DNA from 2 places in the Novosphingobium sp. SG754 genome. Region 1 is predicted to be linked to the other one. Evidence: riboswitches for the same ligand, from Rfam matches in the RefSeq annotation. Region 1 holds a riboswitch; the other holds the start of a gene.
The links. A riboswitch is a leader RNA that binds a small molecule or an ion and turns the genes downstream of it on or off. The one in region 1 is predicted to bind cobalamin.
Positions count from the first base shown of each region.

Region 2: it holds a riboswitch for cobalamin, as region 1 does, so the genes downstream of both, FHW97_RS12975 (HoxN/HupN/NixA family nickel/cobalt transporter) here and FHW97_RS02435 (TonB-dependent receptor domain-containing protein) in region 1, are expected to answer to the same signal.

Region 1 covers NZ_JABGCC010000001.1:528,363-535,209, forward strand. The annotation lists gene FHW97_RS02425 (hypothetical protein) at 182-571, opposite strand; gene FHW97_RS02430 (cell wall hydrolase) at 762-2,069, opposite strand; cobalamin riboswitch at 2,231-2,428, shown strand; gene FHW97_RS02435 (TonB-dependent receptor domain-containing protein) at 2,538-4,418, shown strand; gene FHW97_RS02440 (ABC transporter substrate-binding protein) at 4,452-5,366, shown strand; gene FHW97_RS02445 (iron ABC transporter permease) at 5,363-6,346, shown strand; gene FHW97_RS02450 (ABC transporter ATP-binding protein) at 6,361-6,847, shown strand, end outside.
Region 2 covers NZ_JABGCC010000004.1:517,323-524,169, forward strand. The annotation lists gene cobN (cobaltochelatase subunit CobN) at 1-2,836, opposite strand, end outside; gene cobW (cobalamin biosynthesis protein CobW) at 2,853-3,890, opposite strand; cobalamin riboswitch at 4,084-4,305, opposite strand; gene FHW97_RS12975 (HoxN/HupN/NixA family nickel/cobalt transporter) at 4,377-5,390, opposite strand; cobalamin riboswitch at 5,590-5,832, opposite strand; gene FHW97_RS12980 (hypothetical protein) at 5,991-6,847, shown strand, end outside.

The DNA of each region.
Region 1 (6,847 bases):
GCAAAAAACCCCGCATCTGCGGGTTTCTTTGATATCAGTTCGCAATAGCGTTAAGTGGTAAATCTACCGTTCATACGAATGCGACAGGCGAGCCCTTTGCCGCGTTTCAGAACGGTGCGGCCGCCGGGTTTTTCAGGCGTGCCGGCGATGGGCGCAGCCTTCTCGGCTTGCTGCGTGAAATTCATCCGAGCCCGGCAAGTTCCCGGCGCAGGGCAATGGCCTTGCGGCGATCGAGCGTGTGGCACACCTGCGCCCACCAATCCGCCTGTTCCGCGTCCCCGGCCATCGCCGCGCGGGTTGCGGCGCGGGCAGCTTGCCCGGCGGCGGCATGGCCATGGCTGGCAAACAGGCGCAGCGCTTCGGCCAGCAGGGCGTCTTCGGCCAGTCGATCAGCGAGGCGCCCGGCCATGGCGCGTACCGGCGATGGATAGTCCTGGGCTGCCTGGAGCGACCAGGCCGGATTGTCGTTGGCAGGGCGCGGCACGCGGCCGGCGGGCCGGCGGAGACAGGGCGAGATCATGCCATAGCGAGGGGCGAAACGCAGCATGCGCGGGTGGTCTCCGTTCTTCATCGCGACACCGAAAGTTCGGCTTTTTTCGTGTTCAAAGCCGATTTCGGGGTAAACTTCCTGGCGGCTCTGCCGTCCTTCTACGGGGCGTTGCGCTAACAGGGCGTGAGATGAGACGGTAAACGGGACATTGATGTTCCCGCCGACGCGGCCAAGCGTGCCGATGCAGCGCCTGGCCGGGTTCAATCAGCCTTCAGCCATGCGGCTGGGCAATCCATTTTCCGGCGTTTTCATAGGTTTCCCGCGCTTCGGGGCGAACCTGCGGATTGGGCGCGCCGGGCAGGGGCGCTGCCAGTTGCGGCGCGGCGCTGGCAGGGATCGCACGCTGGGGCGATTCGCCCAGGCCCCCGGTGGCCGTGCCCGTCGTGGCGCCGGCCGAAGCACCGGTGTGTTCGAGCGCGCTGATGCGGCCTTCCTCAAACGCCTTTTCCAGCGTCACCGGATCGACCACGTCGGCCGCGGCCGGCACCCAGCTGCGCGGATGGGGCGCGGCCAGCGGCTCGCCACCGCGATAGCTGGCGTTGAAGGCGGCGGGCTGCCCGGCCGATCCAGCCCAGCGATAGAAGCGATGCGCGCCGATCGTGCCGATGAAGGCCAGCTTGTCTGACCATAGCGGATGGACCGCGCTGGTATGGTAATGCGTGGCCAGGCCCACCGGGGCAAACACGTTGCCCGCCAGGGCATCGGCTGCCACGCGCCGGGCGCGGTCCCAGAACTGTTGCACCGGACGGCGCGCCATCGCGCCGTCGCAGGCAAAGCTGAACTGGCAGCCGGGGCGTTCCGATCCTTGGAACACCACGCCGCAAACCGTCTTGGGAAAGGCCGGGTGCGCCACGCGGTTGAGCACGACCTGCGCCACCGCGCGCTGCCCGGCATCGGGTTCGGACGCGGCTTCGTAATAGATCGCGGTGGTCAGGCATTGCAGCGCGCGCCAGCGGTCTTCGCCGCTGCCGGTGGCAAACAGTGGCCGCGCTGCCGGATTGGCAGACCAGGGCGCGGTGGTGGTGCCATCGTCGGCGTCGCTGCGGATGGCGGCCACCTGCCGGTCCCAGGCGCGTGCGGCGTCCTGCGGGGCAAGCAGGCCGCTGTCTTGCGCCGAAACATAGTAGAACGCCGAGCCGGGAAAGCTTTCACCCGCCCGCTCGAACGGTTGCAGCCCGCCGTTGCGATCCTGTGCGGCGGCCGCATCGCTGCCGGGCGAACCCCAGCCGATGGCGCCGAGCACCAGGCCCAGCGCGCCGATCGCGGCAATGCCGGCGGCCCGCTCGGCCAGGCGCGAGGGCGCGCGGTGCTGATGGCGCCACGAGGTCATGTCACGCCGGCGGATGCGTGCGGCAAAATCCCGCGGTCGGACGGGGGGCAGACTAAGCGTGGCGAGCCGTGCGCCATCGGCCTGCCGCTGCCCGGCCAGGGCGACGCGCTCTTCCGGCCCCGGCGGCGGCATCAGCGCCTCGGGCGGAAGGGTGGGCGTGGCGCCGGTGAAGGGAATCGGGTCTGGCATAGGGCGTGAAACAGGGCAGGCTTGGTCTGCGCCATGGTGCGTTACGCGTTGCACTGCAACCATGCACGGGAGGAATCGTCCTCGTCCCGATAAGGCACAGCCTGCTACCCCTTGGTTAATCACGGCTGCGGGCTTGCCCCTTGGTGCAGGTGTCGCTATCCGCCCCGCCTGACGCCACCGGTGCCCGCAACCATGCGGGCTAAGAGGGAAGCCGGAACCAGCCGGCGCTGCCCCCGCAACTGTTTCCGGACGAGCGCCGCGCCCTTGCGCGCCACTGGCCCCTTGGCGGGCTGGGAAGGCCGGCGTGTCGCGTTGACTTCGGATGAGCCAGGAAACCTGCCGGTGTGTGGTCGTTCCGCGGCCGGGCGGGGTGTACCGGGCGCAAGCGTGACGAGTCTTCCGCCAGGGCCCGGCGGACCCTCGCGCCATGGACGGCAAGACTGTCCATGGGCCGGGAGGAAAAGAACCGTGAAGACATCGCTTGTTGCGCTCGCCACTGCCGTGATGCTGGCCGCCCCTGCCTATGCCGATGAAGCCCCCGCCGCCGATGGCGCGCAGATCACCGTGCTGGCCACCGGCAACGACCTGTCGCTCGACCAGACCGGCCAGGCCATCACCGTGTTGCCGTTGCAGACGATCGAGGCGGTGCAGGGCGTTGACCTGACCCGCGTGCTCGATCGCGTGCCGGGCCTGACCTGGTCGCGCACCGGGGGTCTGGGTGCGCAAACCGCCGTGCGCCTGCGCGGCGGGGAAGGGCAGCACACCCTGGTGCTGGTCGATGGCGTGCGCGTGGAAGATCCCTCGGCGCCATCGGGCGGGTTTGACTTCGGCACGCTGACGAGTGGCGGGATCGAGCGGATCGAAGTGCTGCGCGGCTCCAACTCGGTGGTCTGGGGCAGCTCTGCCATTGGCGGGGTGATCGCGGTGACCACGCGTGAAATCGATGGCGTCGAAGCCTCGGCCGAGGCCGGCTCGCGCCGCAGCTATGATGCCGATGCTGTCGCCGGCGTGAAGCGCGATCGCTATGCCTTCTCGATCGATGGCGGCTATGCCACCACCGATGGCATTTCGGCCGCTGCCAGCGGGACCGAGCCCGACGGCTATGACCAGTGGCGCGTGGGCGGCAAGGCGCGGGTAAACCTCACCGATACGCTGTCGCTGGTCGCCAATGCCCGCTATGCCGATGGCAAGACCCAGATCGATGGCTATCCCGCGCCCGACTATGTCTTTGCCGATACCCCGGAATACACCACCACGCGGCAGTTCTTCGGCCGCGCCGGGCTGCACTATGCCGGCGGCCCGCTGACGCTCGATGCTGGCTATGCCCTGTCAGACACACGCCGCCGCTATTACACCGGCGGGGCCGACAACGCGTTCGAATATGGCTACAATGGTCGCAGCGAGCGGGTGGAATTGAACGGCCGCTATAGCCTGCCGGCCGATTTCGCGCTCGATTTCGGGGCGGATCGCGAATGGACCCGGTTCGACAGCACCTATGACACGCGCCAGAACGCGCATCTGACCAGCGGCCATGCCATGCTTGGCTGGTACACCGCCAAGGCCAGCCTGGCGGCCGGCGTGCGCTATGACGAACAGAGCCAGTTCGGCAGCAATGTCAGCCTGGGGGCCAACGGCACGGTGGAAGTAGTGCGCGGGCTGCGCCTCAATGCCAGCTATGGCGAAGGTTTCCGCGCGCCCACGCTCTATCAGCTGCTCTCGCCCGATTACGGCAATGCCGCGCTCGATCCCGAACGCAGCCGCAGCTATGACCTGGGCGTGGTCTATGCCAGCCAGGATGGCGGCTTCCATGCCGGGGTCACTCTGTTCCGCCGCGATACCCGCAACCTCATCGCCTATGTCTCGTGCTTCATGGTCGAAAGCGCGCTGTGCCAGGGCCACGCCTATGGCGTCTATGACAACGTCGGCAAGGCGCGCGCGCAAGGCGTCGAGCTCGATGTGGGCGCCGCGCTCAGCAGCCAGGTCAAGGGCACGATCGCCTATGCCTATACCGAGGCGACCGACCGCACGCCTGGCGCCGCCACGTTCGGCAACGACCTTGCTCGCCGCCCGCGCCACGCGCTGACCACCTCGCTCGACTGGACCACGCCCTGGGCTGGCCTGGCCCTGGCCGCAGACCTGCGCTTCCAGTCGGAAAGTTTTGACAACGCGGCCAATTCGATCAAGTTGGCGGGCGGTAGCGTCACCACCGTGCGCGCCAGTCTGCCGATCCTTCATCAGGCCGAACTTTTCGGCCGGGTGGAAAACGTGTTCGATCGGCCGCTGGTGACGGCAGCGGGCTATGGCGCGCTGGGTCGTTCCGTGTTCGGTGGCGTTCGCCTGCGGTACTGATGGCGTGGCGCCGGTTGGAGGAATGGCTTTGCCGTGAGCGGCCGCATCGTGCCTGACATTGCCTTGCTCTGCCGGCGCATGGAGCGTGGTGCCGTGGCGCTGGCGCTGATGCTGGGCGGGTGCGCGCAGGTGGCTCCCGCCGATCCGCAGGCCACCGATCGTCTGCCCCGGATCGTGTCGCTCAACCCTTGCAGCGATGCGATCCTGGCAGAAGTGGCCGATCCCGCGCAGATCCTGGCGCTGTCTTCCTACAGCCGCGATCCGGCACAAACCTCGATGGACGTGGCGCAGGCCATGCGCTTTGCCACCACCGATGGCGCGGTAGAAAGCGTGCTGGCGCTGCACCCCGATGTGGTGGTGACCAGCACCTATGCCGATCCGGCCACGCTGGCGGCGTTGCGCGGGCTGGGCCTGCGCGTGGAAACGGTGGGCATTGCCGAATCGCTCGATGCCGCGCGCGCCCAGGTGCGCAGCCTGGCCGGCTGGGCCGGGCAGCCGGCGCGCGGCGCCGCGCTGATCGCGCGGATCGACCGCGCAGTCGCCGCCGCGGCGCCGCCGCCGGGCACGGCGCCGATCACGGCCGTGCTGTGGGAACCGGGCGGCCTGGTGCCGGGCCAGAATACCCTGGCATCAGACCTGATGATGCGTGCCGGCTTTGCCAATTTCAGTGCGCAACGCGGCCTGGGCCAATCCGAACGCCTGTCGCTGGAGCGCATGCTGGCCGATCCGCCGCGCGTGATCATGGCCGTGGGCACCCCGCGCGGCACCCTGGCCGATCAGGCCGCGCCGCAGGAAGACCGCCTGCTGTTCCATCCCGCGCTCGCGGCGCTGCGCCACACCGCGCGCGTGCCGATTTCCCCCAACCTGATCTATTGCGGCGGCCCAACCATTCCCCGGTTCCTGAACCGCATGGTGGCGGTGCGCCAAGAGCTGGAAGCGATGCCATGAACCGTGCTGCCTTGCCCCTGGTGCTGGGTGGCTTGCTGCTCGTGCTGTTTCCGCTGTGCCTGCTGGCCGGGCAGGTGTGGATCAATCCGTTCGATCCGGCCGGTGCCAATGCCACGGTGATCCTGGCGCAACTGCGCCTGCCGCGCGCGGTGCTGGCGGTGATCGTCGGGGCCGGACTGGGCGCGGCGGGTGCAGCGATGCAGGGCTATCTGCGCAATCCCCTGGCCGATCCCGGCCTGTTCGGGGTGGCGCCGCTCGCCGCGCTAGGTGCGGTGCTGTCGCTGTTTACCGGCTTTGCGGTGCAGCCTTTCGCGCTGCCGGCGATGGCCTTGGCGGGCGCGGCCGGGGGCATGGTGCTGCTGGCGCTGATCGCGTCGGGCCCGCGCACGGGCCTGGCCGGGGGCGTGGCGCTGTTCACGCTGGCCGGCATGATGCTGTCCAGCCTGGCTGGCGCATTGACCAGCCTGGCGATCAGCCTGGCGCCCAATCCCTTTGCCCTGACCGAGATTGTCACCTGGCTGATGGGCGCGCTGACCGATCGCAGCTGGCACGATGTGGCGCTGGCCGCGCCGCTCACCGCGCTGGGGCTGGTGCTGCTGTGGCGTGCCGGGCCGGCGCTCGATGCGCTCACCCTGGGCGAACTGGCGGCCCGCTCGATGGGCCTCGATCCGGTGGCCTTGCGCGGATTGATGGTGGTGGGCGTGGGCCTGGTTGTGGGTGCCGGGGTTTCGGCGGCCGGGGTCATCGGCTTTGTCGGGCTGATGGTGCCGCATATCGTGCGCCCGTTCACCGATCGCCGCCCATCCAGCCTGCTGCTTCCCAGCGCGCTGGCCGGGGCCCTGTTACTTTTGCTGGCCGATACGCTGTGCCGTTGCCTGCCGCTGGCGGGCGGCGAGCTGCGCCTGGGCATCGCGCTCAGCCTGCTGGGCGCACCGTTCTTCCTGCATCTTTTGCTGCGCCTGCGGCGCGGCCTGGCTTGAGAGGCACCGGGGCCATGGATCTTGTTGCCGATGCCGTCACCATGGTGGGCCGCCTGCGCGATGTGCGCGTGGGGCTTTCGCCTGGGCGCCTGACCGCGATCTGCGGGCCCAACGGGGCGGGCAAGTCCACGCTGCTCTCCGCGCTTGCTGGCCTGGAAGAGCCCGATGGCGGGCACGTGTCTTTGGGGCAGCATCGCCTGGCCGAACTGACCGCGCGGGAGCGGGCGATCGCCATCGGCTATCTGCCGCAGGCGGGCGAGGTGGCGTGGAACGTGACGGTGGAAACGCTGGTGCGGCTCGGCCGCCTGCCGCACCGCACACCGATGCGGATAGACGCGGCCGCAACCATGGCAGCGTTGCAGGCGCTTGACCTTACCGGCCTTGCCGGGCGCGAGGTGGGCACGCTGTCGGGCGGGGAGCGGGCCCGTGCGCTGCTGGCGCGGGTCCTGGCCGGGCAGCCGCGCTGGATCCTGGCAGACGAGCCGCTGGCCGCCCTCGACC
Region 2 (6,847 bases), on a different contig from region 1:
CGGCAAACCCGGCCTCGTGCGCGGCATAGTCTGCGGCGAGCAGCAGATCGGTTTCAGGCAAATCCTGCGCGTGAACAAACGCCCCGGCCCGCGCCACGCGGGCGCGCAGACCAGCCAGGTCGGGCTGCGCCGCGCCGGTATCAAACGCGTGGTCCGATGCCGCCAGCCATGCGTCTCCTGCAGCGCGGCGGTCGGCGGCGTCATAGGTCTGCGCCGCCTGCCCCATGCCCAGGCCATAGCGCCCCGGCGCGGGGCCATAGACCCGCGCACCCGGCGCCTGGCCGACAAACGGGTTCCACTCCAGCGGCTCGTCGCGCGCCGCCAGCGCGCACACCGCCTGCCCGAACAGCACCGGCAGTAGCGGAAAGGCATCGCGCAGCAGGCCCGAAATACGCAGCGTCACATCCAGACGCGGGTGATCGAGCCGGGCGATCGGCAGAATCTCGATCCCCGTCACCCGTTGCGAGGCCGCATCCCATTCCGGCCGCGCGCCCAACAGGTGCAACGCCATGGCAAATTCCTCGCCACCGGTGCGCATCGTGGCCGAACCCCACAGGTCCACCACCAGGGAACGGGGATAATCGCCATGATCCTGCAGATGACGGCGCACCAGTTCCTGCGCCAGCACCACCCCTTGCGCATGGGCGGCGCGGCTTGGCACGGCGCGCGGATCGATCGCATAGAGATTGCGCCCGGTGGGCAGCACATCGGCCCGGCCGCGCCACGGCGATCCGGCCGGCCCAGCCGCCACGCGGCGCCCGTCGAGCGCGGCCAGCACGCCATCGCGCTCTGCCCCGCCCTGCGTGCCGCGGCCGAATATGTGCAGGCCATCGCCATATTGGCTGTCCTTCACGTCGCACACGAAGCGGTCGATCCGGGCGATTGCCTCGGCCGGGGTAGCAGTAGGATCGATGCCCAGCTCTGCCTCAAGCCCCAGGGCCTGCGCCTGCGCGCGGATCGCCACGATCAGCCGGTCGCGCCGCGCCGGATCGAGGCCTACCGCGCCGGAAAACTCGTCGAGCAGCGCCTCCAGCCCAGCCAGGCCCGCCCCGCTTTCCGTGCGCCGCAAAGGCGGCGGCATGTGGCCCAGCGTGACCGCGCCGATGCGGCGCTTGGCCTGCGCCGCCTCGCCCGGATCGTTGACAATGAAGGGATAGATCACCGGCAGGCTGCCGATCAGCGCCTCGGGCCAGCAGGCACCCGACAGCGCGACGGCCTTGCCCGGCAGCCATTCCAGCGTGCCATGCGCGCCCATGTGCAGCAGGGCATCGATCCCTTGCGCCCGCAGCCACAGATAGAAGGCGACATAGCCATGGCGCGGGCAGCGCGACAGATCGTGATAGGCTTCGTCGCGCCCGACCAGATCGCCGCGTTCGGGCTGCAACGCCACCAGCGCTTGCCCCGCGCGCAATGCGGCAAAGTGGAATGCGCCATCGCGAACCGCCGGATCATCCTCTGGCGCGCCCCAGCTTTGTGCCAGATCGGTTCGCAGCGCAGCCGGCAGCTGCGCCAGCGCGGCGCGATAGGCTTCCAGCGGAAACCCCAGCGTCTCACGGCCAAGCCGGTGGGCCAGGTCACCGGGCGGCGCAACTGCATACCCGGCCTGGGCCAGATCGGCGAGCAACGCTGTGGTAGAGGCCAAGGCATCGAGGCCCACCGCATGTGCCATGGCATGCGCCTTACCCGGATAGGTTGACAGCACCAAGGCCAGGCGCCGCTGCGCCACGGGGCGCCGGGCCAGCGCGATCCAGCCAGCCACCCGCGCCACGATAGCGTCGATCCGCGCCGGATCGGGCCGGTGCATGTGGCGGGCAAAGCCGAGATCGGCATCCTGCGCGCAGGGTTCCTTGAAACTGGCGACGCCGGCAAACAGCCGCCCGTCAATCTCTGGCAACACGACATGCATGGCCAGGTCAGCCGGCGCCAAGCCGCGCACCGCCCCGGTCCAGTTTTCGCGCGTGCCAGTGGCCAGCGCCACCTGGAACACCGGCACGCCGGCCAGGTCCAGCGGGCTCCGCCCGGCATCGTCCTGCGCGGAAAAGGCCGTGGCATTGATGATCGCGGCCGGGCGCAGCCGGCCGAGTTCTGCCGCCGCCACCGCGCGCGATTGTGGTTCCTTGAGCGAGGTGACGTAAAGCCCCTGCGCAGCCAGGCCTGCTTCCTCCAGCGCGGTGATCAGCGCGGTTACCGGCGCAACATCGCGCGCGGTGAGATAGGCGCGGTAGAACACGACCAGCACCAGCGGGCGCGCGGCGTCCACCGCCTTGCCATGGGGATGCCACAGGCCCGCCGCCGGTAGTGGCGCGACCGGGGCGGCGAGCGCGGTTGCGTTCAGCGCCAGCCCGCCCGCCTGTGCCAGTGTCACTAGCGCGCGGTGGGCGGCATCGGCCCCGCCCGCCTCGCACAGCGCGGCCAAATCACGCAAGCTTTCGCGCGGCAGGGTAGAGGCTTCGTCCAGCTGGGGATCGGCCCGCCCGTCTGCCGGCAACACCGCCAGCGCCACGCCGCGTGCGTGTGCCAGGGCCGCCACCTGCCCCAGGCCATAGCGCCACCACGAAACCCCGCCGATCAGGCGGATCAGGATCGCCCGCGCGCCACCCAGCGTGCGCTCGACATAGGTGTCGACCGACAACGGGTGTTCCAGCGCGGCCAGATTGGCCAGGCGCAGCAGCGGGAACACTGGATCGGCCTGCCGGGCCTGGTGCCAGCCGGCGGCAAAGGCGCCCAGGTCGCTGTCGGAAAACGACAGGACGACGAGCGGCGCCGGCGCCTGCCCCAGGTCCTGGGGCACGGCCGTTTCTTCAAGCCCGTGGCTCTCGCGGAAGATGACGTGCATGGGCCCGCGCCGCCGATCAGACCGCCAGCACCGCCTTGATGGTTTGGGGGTCGAGCCTGTCGCGCTCGGCAATCGCCACCAGTTGCCCGGTGCGCGGCTCTCCCACCTGCCAGGGCCGATCATACTGATGGCGCACCCGCGCGCCCACGGCCTGAACCAGCAGGCGCATCGGCTTGCCCGCCACGGCGACATGGCCTTTCACGCGCAGCACGCCATGCTCTGTGGCCAGGCGGGCGATCCGCGCGGCAAGGTCGGCCGGATCGGATACCTCGCCCAGCGGCACCACGGTGCTGGCAAAATCGTCATGCTCGTGATCGTCGGCGCCATCGTGGTGCGACGGGCGGGCAGCGATATCGTCTTCGGCTGCGGCGTTCAGCCCCAGGATCACGCGCGGATCGGCTGCGCCTTCGGCCATGTCGATCACCGGAACCGCGCGCGGCGCCGTCTCAGTAATGATCACCCGCGCCTTGGCCAAGCCCTCCGGGCCGGCCAGATCCCCCTTGGTCAACAGCACCAGATCGGCACACGCCAATTGGTCTTCGAACACTTCGGCCAATGGGGTTTCATGGTCGATCCCCGGATCGGCGGCACGCTGCGCGTCGAGCGCGGCCAGATCGGGGGCAAAGCGGCCGGCGGCCACCGCCTCTGCATCGGCCAGTGCCAGCACGCCATCGACGGTGATGCGGCTGCGGATCGCCGGCCAGTCAAACGCCTTGAGCAAGGGCTTGGGCAGCGCCAGCCCCGAGGTTTCGATCAGGATGTGATCGGGCCGGGGATCGAGCGCGAGCAGGCGTTCGACCGTGGGGATGAAATCATCGGCCACGGTGCAGCAGATGCAGCCATTGGCCAGTTCAACGATGTTTTCGGCCGGGCAATCGGGAATGGCGCAGGACTTGAGGATGTCGCCATCCACCCCCAGCGTGCCGAATTCATTGACCACCACCGCCAGGCGGCGCCCGCCAGCGTGGCGAATCAAGTGGCTGATCAGCGTGGTCTTTCCCGCGCCGAGAAAGCCGGTCACGATGGTGACGGGCACTTTTGCCAGATCCGGCATGCACAAAACCCTTCCGCGGCGCCAGGCGAGCGACACGGCAGGGCTTGCCGGAAAGCGATCCGGCCAGGCGCGCGGCAGCGGGCCGGCGCACGAAAGCGCCCACCACAACGCAACCCGTGCAGCCCCAGCCGCACAAGTCTTCGTCGCCCAGACGGAAGTATTACCGTGCCCGGACCATCCCCTGGATCAAGGCAAGAGCGACCAGTGCGCCGGCAGGTCTCCTGGCTCGTGGGTCAGGGCTTGATGCACGCCTTCCCAGGCCCGCTTGGGGCCCAGTGGCCATCCCCGTCTTGCGGGGACCAGTGCATCGCGCTCGCCACTTACAGTTGCAGGGACAGCTGCGGACTTGGGGCAAAGCCCCGCACCGCATTCCCGATTAAGCCCCTCTCGGGGCACCGACGCGATCTTTTGCAGGGCACCGGCCGAAACCGCTGCCTGCGCTGCCCTCCTAGCCGAGTTCGCCGGCCAAGCCAACCGGGCATGACATCAGATTGCGCGAACCACCTCGATCTCGTCCAGCCGCTGCCAGCGATAGATCGCCGCACTGGCCAGCCAGCACAGCGCAAACAGGGCAATGATGGCAAAGCCCAGCCCATTGAAATTGCCGGCAAGATCGGCCGCCAACCGCCATGGCGCGCCGGTCAGGCCCAGCTTCTGGCCGATCAGCGCGGCTGCCTCGATCCCGCCGATCACGATCGCCACGAGCGCCGAAACCAGGGTGATAGTGATGTTGTAATAGAGCTTGCGGATCGGCTTGACGAAGGCCCACTCATAGGCGCCAAGCATGACCACGCCATCAATCGTATCGATCAGCGCCATGCCCACTGCAAACAGAGCGGGCAGCACCAGGATCGTGCCCAATGCCAGGCCACTCGCTGCCTGGCTGGCCGAGAGCCCCAGCAGCGCCACTTCGGTGGCGGTATCGAAACCCAGCCCGAACAGGAAACCCAGCGGCGCCATGTGCCATGATCGCGTGACCAGGCGGAACATCGGGCGGAACAGGCGCGACAGCAGGCCCCGGCCCGACAGCAGCAGGTCAAGGTCTTCCTCCACATAAGCGCCCCCTGCCCGCACATGGGCAAAGGTGCGCCACACCCCGCGCAGGATCACCAGGTTCATCGCAGCAATGGCAAACAGGAACAGCGCCGAAATCGTCGTGGCGATCATCCCGCCCACCTCGCGAAAGGCACCAAAGCGCGCCAGCGCCGTGGCCGTCAGCGCCACCAGGACCGAAGCGATGGCGATGATCGTGGCGTGGCCCAGGGCAAACCACAGGCCCACGGCGATCGGCCGCTGCCCCTGCTGCATCAGCTTGCGCGTGACATTGTCGATCGCGGCGATGTGATCGGCATCGACCGCGTGGCGCAGGCCAAGCCCCCAGGCGAGCACGGCGGTGCCCAGCATCAGCGGCTGATCATGGAACAGGCCCAGCGCCCACAGCCAGGCGAGGGCATTGGCCAGCAGCAGCGCGGCCAAAATAGCAGCGATACGCCGGCGCAGCGAGGGCGCGGCCGAACGGGCCAGCAGACGGCGAACAGGAAAGGAAACAGGCACGAGCGGAATACTCCGGCCAGAATGGCGACGGAGCCGGACGCGTGACGCCACGCGCGCGCCACAGGGCGTTCACACAGCCACACGCCGGCCAGGCGGCGTCGCTCTGACGGAACGAACCGTGCCGCGGCCATCCCCTGGACCAAGGCATGAGCGACCAAGCGCCGGCCGGTCTCCTGGCTTGCGGGTCAGGGCTTGATGCATGCCTTCCCAGGCCTCGCCCGTCTTGGCGTCCGGCCCAGTGGCTGCCCTCCCCGCCGATATCGGGAAAGGCGGTATGCATCGCGCTCGCCACTTACAGTTGCAGGGACAGCCGCGGATTTGGGGCGCCATGGCCCCGCACCGCATTCCCGATTGAGCCCTTCCGGGCACCGGCGCGATCTTTGCCCAGCGGAAAACCCGCCAGGTCCGATGGGCATAGCCAGCCGGCAGCGGCGGTGCAACGCCCACGCGATGGTGGCGCTGCGTTTTCGGTGGTTGCGAGCGACGGCGCGCTGGGCAATGATCGGCTCTGCCCGGCATCACCGCCGTCGCAGGAGGCCGCGCAGGATGATTCCAGCCGCACGTATCGCGCATCATCGACGGGCAGCGCACCTGGCCCCGGCCGTCGTCATCGTTGCCGCCATGCTGGCCGCGCGCCTACCGGTGGCGCAAAGCCACCCCGCGCTGTCCTTGTGGCTTTGCTTGTGGCTGGCCGCCGATAGCCTGCTGTTGTCACGTATCATCCGCGATGGCGCCGGCCGTCCCGACGTTCGAACCGTATGCGCGACGCTGGCAGGCGCCTGTTGCCTCGTTAGCATGGCCGCGCCGCCGGCCCTGCGCGCCGCCTTGCTGGCCATGCCCGGCACGATGGCGGCCATGGCGCTGGCGCTGCTTGCCCACCTTGCCCTCGCCGGTAGGCAGGCGCTGGCTATCGTGCGCCGGGGCGGCACGGCCGCGCGCTGGGAAAGCGTGGCCGCACAATTCCTGCCCTCTGTCCTGGTGCGCCTGGCCCGCGCGGAACTGGTGGTGCTGCACATGGCCCTGTTGCGCTGGGGAGGACCAGCCGACGTTCCACCCGGCGCCCGCGCCTTTGCCTATCACCGGCACCTTACGCCGATGGCGATAACGCTCCTGTCGCTCTCGGCCATCGAAGTGGCGGTCTATCACGTCTTTCTGGGCCACTGGAGCCGCCTGGCGGCCTTGGCGATGTTCGTCGTGAGCGACCTGGGGCTGGTCTATCTGGTGGGCGTGGTCAAATCGTTCCGCTTTCACCCGATCCTGCTGGAGGCAGACAGCTTGCGCATTCGCGCCGGGCTGCTCCTCGACGTGGAAATGCCGCTCAACCGCATCGAGAGCGTCAGCATGGCCATCGACGGCGCCGAGGTGCGCGATGCCGCCACGCTCAATGCGGCGCTGCTGGCCTG